One region of the [Rhizobium] kunmingense genome, then DNA from elsewhere that is predicted to be linked to it. Evidence: predicted binding sites of a transcription regulator. Region 1 holds the regulator's gene; the other holds the start of a gene.
What was found. The regulator HrcA, encoded in region 1, represses chaperone genes, less so after heat shock. The targets are predictions, from matches to a motif close to GTTAGCACTCNCNNNNNGNGAGTGCTAAC.
Positions count from the first base shown of each region.

Region 2: groES (co-chaperone GroES) is a predicted target of HrcA. The motif match lies at 1,375-1,403, and genes of this name have one in related genera.

Region 1 is NZ_CDRNXG010000001.1:755,874-759,281, reverse strand. Features, by position in the region: gene AC0JZ4_RS03840 (class I SAM-dependent methyltransferase) at 1-428, shown strand, start outside; gene AC0JZ4_RS03835 (hypothetical protein) at 543-779, shown strand; gene grpE (nucleotide exchange factor GrpE) at 885-1,523, opposite strand; gene hrcA (heat-inducible transcriptional repressor HrcA) at 1,610-2,698, opposite strand; gene rph (ribonuclease PH) at 2,920-3,408, shown strand, end outside.
Region 2 is NZ_CDRNXG010000001.1:343,408-346,815, reverse strand. Features, by position in the region: gene groL (chaperonin GroEL) at 1-965, opposite strand, end outside; gene groES (co-chaperone GroES) at 1,022-1,318, opposite strand; gene chrA (chromate efflux transporter) at 1,671-2,999, shown strand; gene AC0JZ4_RS01835 (acyltransferase family protein) at 2,996-3,408, opposite strand, start outside.

The DNA of each region.
Region 1 (3,408 bases):
GGATGATGGCGCTCGGCTTCGACGTTACGCCGACCGATGGAACCGCGCAGATGGCCGAGCAGGCGGCGATCCGACTGGGTGTCCCGGTGCCGGTGCTCCGTTTCCAGGATATCGATATGGTCGCCGCCTTCGATGGCATCTGGGCAAGCGCCTGCCTGCTGCATGTGCCGCGCGCCGAGCTTCCGGCAATCCTCCTCAAGGTTCATGCCGCACTGCGGCCCTGCGGCATGTTCTATGCCAGTTTCAAGGCGGGCGAGAGCGAGGGCCATGATGCGCTTGGCCGCTTCTTCAATTATCCTTCGCAACAATCGTTGCGGGCGGCCTATGCGCCATGCGGGTGGGCGTCGCTTGAGCTCGACGAACAGTCTGGCGGCGCCTATGACGGCCATCCGACGAACTGGCTACACGTCACGGTCGTCAAGGCCTGATCCAGGTCTCGCCAGGGCTGCGGAAACCGCTGATTTTGAGCGGATTTCGGTACATGCCTCTTCCGTTTTGACGAAAGGCGCTACATGCTCGTTTCCAGTGCGTGGAGAAAGATCATGAACGACGAAGCGCGTGCGCGAATAGCAGCCAATGACAAACTGCTGAAAGCGGTGATCACCCTGCTGGCGATCAAGGACCCCGGCCTGCTGGATGAACTCGACATCATATTCGCCCTGACCGAAGACGGCGGCGCGAGCCTTGCAGACGCCGACCGACGAACGCGGCTCCACCTGAAACAGGAACTGGAACTCATCCGGTCGCTGGCAAGCTCGACATTCGAGACGACACACTAAATCCTTAACGCCAAAGGAGCCACCTTGCGTGCCGCAGGTCTCGCTGCGCGTTTGCGGTGCCTGATGTGAAAGGAGACGCCGTAGCGTCTCCTTTAGATTCCGAAATCAGATATTGCCGTTTGCGGCATCACCCGGTGCGGCATCCGCCTTCGGGCCACCCTTGGCGACGCCGACCATCGCCGGGCGCAGTACCCGGTCGCCGATCGAAAAGCCGGCCTGCACCACCTGGATGACCGTGTTGTTCGGCACGGCCGGGTTCGGCACTTCGAACATCGCCTGGTGGAAATTGGGATCGAACTTCTCGCCCTCGGCATCGATCTTCTTCACGCCGTGGCGCTCGAGAGCGGAAAGCATGGCGCGCTCGGTCATTTCCACGCCTTCGAGAAGGGTGGTGAGTGTGGCGTCCGCCGAGGCACGCTGCTCTGCCGGAACGGCATCGAGGGCGCGGCGCAGATTGTCGGACACGGCCAGCATGTCGCGCGCAAAGCCTGCGACGGAATAGGACTTGGCGTCCTTCACGTCACGCTCGGTGCGGCGACGCAGGTTGTCCATTTCGGCGGCAAGACGCAGAAAACGGTCACGCAGTTCGGCATTCTCGGCCTTCACCGCCTCGATCGGATCGGGTTCTGCGGCCGGGGTCTCGGCGGCATCCTGCTCGGCTGCGCCGTTAAGAGCGGCATTCACGGCATCCACGCTCTCGGCGGCAGCTGCGTCAGGGCCAGTCTTGTTGGTATCGTCGGTCATGACGTTCTCCGATTACTTCTGTTCAGGAATTTGCGCCCGATATCGAGGTTCGGCGCGGAAAAATCAAGGCTTGCGGCGATTTCCGATCATATCGAGCCGCGCGAAAGCCGTGCGATCAGCTGAGCCGTGTAGTCGACCATCGGCACGACGCGGGAATAATTGAGCCGTGTTGGGCCGATCACCCCGACTGCGCCGACGATCCGGTCGTCACCATCACGGTAGGGCGCGACGATCAGCGACGAACCGGAGAGAGAGAACAGCTTGTTTTCCGAACCGATGAAGATGCGTACCCCCGGTCCGGCCTCGGCCAGTTCGAGGATCTCGATCAGGCTGTCCTTCTTCTCCAGGTCGTCGAACAGCAGCCTCAGGCGGTCGAGGTCGGACGGCTCGCCGAGACCTTCAAGAAGATTGGCGCGTCCTCGTACGATCAGCTGGGTTGGCTTGCCCTCTTCGCTATCGCCCGACCAGACGGCGAGACCACGTTCTATCAGGTCCTGCGCCAGCGCATCGACCTCGCTCTGCACCTCCTGCTTCAGCGTCTTCATCTGGCCGCGGAATTCCGGCAATGTCTGGCCGGTCAGGTGAGCGTTGAGAAAATTGGCAGCCTCGGTCAATTGCGAGGAGGTGACGCCTGCCGGCAGCTCGATGATGCGATTTTCGACCTGGTTATGATCGCCGACAAGAACGGCCAGCGCCTTTGTCGGCTCCAGCCGGATGAATTCCACATGTTTGAGTACGGGGTCGCTCTTCGTCGTGATGACGATGCCGGCGCCGCGCGAAACGCCCGACAGCATCAGGCTGGCATCCGCCATCAGGTTTTCCAGCGTCTGGTCGCGATTGGCAGGACGGATCTGCCGGTCGATGGCGGAGCGCTCCTCGTCGGACAGATTGCCGGTCTGCATGAAGGCATCGACGAAGAAACGCAGACCGCTCTGCGTCGGCAGCCGGCCGGCGCTGATATGGGGTGAATAGATCAGCCCGAGCTGTTCCAGGTCGCTCATCACGTTGCGCACGGAAGCGGGCGACAGGGACATCGGAAGAAGGCGGGACAGGTTGCGCGATCCGAGCGGCTCGCCGTTCTCCAGATAGCTTTCCACGATGCGGCGAAAGATCTCGCGCGAGCGATCGTCAAGCATCGAACCGGCATCCATGCCCAAAGCTGCCGAAAACACCATTCCTGTCATCATCCCGATTTTGGTTGTCTTCCAGATATAGTCATTGGAAATGCCGTCTCAAACCGGAAATCGCGATCAATCGATCCGATTGTCGCTTGGTCATGCCCTGTGGGGCTTTTTCTTTGCAAATCGCGCGGGACGACCTTAGAAGGCGGGTAACGCCGCATCGCGCGAAAAATCTTCGTCTCGACAAGCGGCAGACCAATACCAGGGAGTGATCCATGCGGCCTTCAGGCAGACCAGTAAACCAGATGCGCAAAGTGTCCTTCGAGCGCAACTTCTCCAAGCATGCCGAAGGCTCCTGTCTGGTGAAGTTCGGCGACACGCATGTCCTGTGCACCGCAAGCCTTGAAGAAAAGACGCCGCCGTGGCTGCGCAACACCGGCAAGGGCTGGGTTACCGCCGAATACGGCATGTTGCCCCGCGCCACCGGCGATCGCATGCGCCGCGAAGCCTCGTCGGGCAAGCAGGGCGGTCGTACGCTGGAAATCCAGCGTCTCATCGGCCGCTCACTGCGCGCCGTCGTCGATCTCGAAGCGCTTGGCGAAAAGCAGATCACCATCGACTGCGATGTCATCCAGGCCGATGGCGGCACCCGCACCGCCTCGATCACCGGCGGCTGGATCGCGCTTTACGATTGCCTGAAGTGGATGGAAACCCGCTCGATGATCAAGCTCGACAAGGTCCTGAAGGATCACGTCGCGGCCATC
Region 2 (3,408 bases), 410 kb from region 1:
TTCTTGGAACGGCCGAGCATGTCGAGGGTGACGTTTTCGAGCTTGATGCCGAGGTCTTCGGAAATGACGGTGCCGCCCGTGAGGATGGCGATGTCTTCCAGCATGGCCTTGCGGCGATCGCCGAAGCCCGGAGCCTTGACGGCAGCAATCTTCAGGCCGCCACGCAGCTTGTTGACGACGAGCGTTGCAAGAGCTTCGCCTTCGACGTCTTCAGCGATGATGACGAGCGGCTTGCCGGTCTGAACGACGGCTTCCAGAACCGGAAGCATCGCCTGCAGGTTCGACAGCTTCTTCTCGTGAAGGAGAATGTAAGCGTCGTCGAGATCGGCGATCATCTTTTCCGGGTTGGTCACGAAGTAGGGCGACAGGTAGCCGCGGTCGAACTGCATGCCTTCGACGACTTCGAGTTCGGTTTCAGCGGTCTTGGCTTCTTCGACGGTGATGACACCTTCGTTGCCGACCTTCTGCATGGCTTCGGCAATGTCTGCACCAACCTGCTTGTCGCCGTTTGCGGAGATCGTGCCGACCTGGGCAACTTCAGCCGAGGTGGAGATCTTCTTGGCCTTCGCCTGCAGGTCCTTGACGACTTCTGCAACGGCGAGATCGACGCCGCGCTTCAGGTCCATCGGGTTCATGCCGGCAGCAACGGCCTTTGCACCTTCGCGAACGATCGCGCGGGCCAGAACGGTTGCAGTCGTGGTGCCGTCGCCGGCGATGTCGTTGGTCTTCGAAGCAACTTCGCGGACCATCTGGGCGCCCATGTTTTCGAACTTGTCTTCAAGTTCGATTTCCTTGGCGACCGATACACCGTCCTTGGTGATGCGCGGAGCGCCGAAGGACTTGTCGATAACAACGTTACGACCCTTCGGGCCGAGCGTTACCTGAACTGCGTCAGCGAGGATGTCGACGCCGCGCAGCATCTTTTCGCGCGCAGAGCGGCCGAATTTTACTTCTTTAGCTGCCATGTTGGGAACTCCTGAAAAGGGGTGTCAGCAAATTACGATGAAAGAGAAACCGGCAATCAGCCGATAACGCCCATGATGTCGGATTCCTTCATGATCAGAAGGTCTTCGCCATTGAGCTTGACTTCGGTGCCCGACCACTTGCCGAACAGGACGCGGTCGCCGACCTTGACGTCGAGTGCAACGAGTGCGCCCTTGTCGTCGCGTGCGCCCGGACCGACGGCGATGATTTCGCCTTCAGCCGGCTTTTCCTTGGCGGTGTCCGGAATGATGATGCCGCCCTTGGTCTTTTCTTCAGACTCGACGCGCTTTACGACAACGCGATCGTGCAGGGGGCGGAAAGTTGTGCTTGCCATTGTCTAATCCCTCGATCAAATGACATGGACAGGTCTGGATAGACCTGAGGAGCTCGCTTAGCACTCGTCGATTGAGAGTGCTAACGGAGCCCGAGATAAGGGTGGCCATGGGGGGAGTCAAGAACGAGCCCGAAATTTTCGTTGCCGCTCTGCAGCATGAAGCCCGACATGATTAACAACGGCGGTCGCGGCAGGTTAACGCACGGGCGGGTGATGACTGCCCGGTGAGTTTGACCTCAGCAAGGCAGCGGCCGACGGTCTCCGTCATACAGTCTTTACATGACATTTTTAAAGAGGCGCATGCCTGCATGGGGTGCTGGCCTGCATAGGGTGCTGGAGGGTGGGAGAACGCATGGCAGTGGTCGGTGAGACGGATAGACAGGCTGACGCACATCCGACGCTCGCCGAGCTGATCGCCGTCTTCGCCCGCATCGGCTGCCTGAGCTTCGGCGGCCCGGCAGCCCAGATCGCCATGATGCACCGCGCCGTGGTGGAGGAGAAGCGCTGGCTTTCCGAGGAGCGTTTTCTCCATGCCCTGAACTATTGCATGCTTCTGCCCGGTCCCGAGGCGCAGCAGCTCGCCACCTATATCGGCTGGCTGACCCATGGCACCCGCGGCGGCATCATTTCCGGTCTGCTCTTTGTCCTGCCCGGCCTTTTCGTCATCACGGCGCTTTCCGCCGCCTATGCGCTCTGGCAGGAAACGACATGGCTCGCCGGCCTGTTCTTCGGGCTGAAGGCTGCGGTTCTGGCGATCGTCGTCGAGGCGGTGATCCGGCTGTCGAAGAAGACGCTGAAAAGCGGTTTCCTCTGTCTCGTCGCGGCCACGGCCTTCGTGGCGCTGTTTGTTTTTTCCGTACCGTTCCCGCTCGTGGTTCTGACCGCTGCCATTGCCGGCTTCATCAACGCACGGCGGGTAGGCGTCACGGCGTCCCTTGCCGATCTCGGCGACCTACCGGCAAGGCCGCCTGCGGCAAGAGCGATTGCCACATTCATCGGCTGGATCTTCGTCTGGCAATCGCCGTTGCTGGTCCTCTGGCTCTTTTCCGCCCCTCAAGGCCTGGCAAGCCTTTTCTCCTTTTTCTCGAAAATGGCGCTGGTAACCTTCGGCGGCGCCTATGCGGTACTGGCTTACGTGGCCCAGGTCGGCGTCGAGCAATATGGCTGGCTGAAGCCCGGCGAAATGCTGGATGGCCTGGCGCTGGCGGAAACGACGCCGGGACCGCTGGTCCTCGTCCTCTCCTTCGTCGGCTTTCTCACCGGTTTCAGGGAGGCCTTCGGCGTGCTTGGCGGCATCGCCGGCGCGCTGCTCGTCGCCTGGGCGACCTTCGTGCCGAGCTTCATCTTCATCTTTGCCGGCGCACCCTATATCGAGCGGCTGCGCGGCAACCGCATGCTGTCCGGTGCTCTGTCGGCGATCACGGCGGCAGTTGTCGGCGTCATTCTCAACCTCGCCATCTGGTTCGGCCTGCATGTCGTCTTCCGCGAGGTGCAGACAGCCGAACTCGCCCCTGCTATCGGCCTCGCCGTGCCGGCGCCGGTCATCGCCAGCCTTGATCCCGTTGCCGCCATCCTGTTCGCGGGCTCGGCCTTTCTGCTGTTCGTTGCCAAGGCCGGCATGGTGCCTGTGCTTGCGGCAAGCGCTATTGCCGGCCTCGTGGTTCGGCTCGTCCTCGGCTAGCGGCGTGCCATGGCGCCGGCATGGCCGTGCCCGACATGCCGGTTCTGCGCCAGCTTGTGGGTCTTCGAGGCGTAGAAGGCCTGTTCGACATATTTCTGCGACAGCATGGCGAGCGGAATGGCGGTGGCGAATGTCAGCGCCGACAGCAGCCCGAAATAGACCGGCTGGCTGAACCCCTGGCCGTTCAGCAGATACATCCAGCAATAAAGCGGCACCATGTGCAGCAGGTAGAGCGAATAGGAGATGGTGCCGAGAAAGGTCATCGCCGGCTTTTCGAGGAAGCGCGTCACCGGATCCTTCTTCTGCCGCTGGTCGCGGATCATCACGGCAAAGCCAAAGACGAAGATCCAGCCGCCGATGGCAAGATCCACTGCACCGATAAGCACGGCGGCGGCAATGACGGTGACCG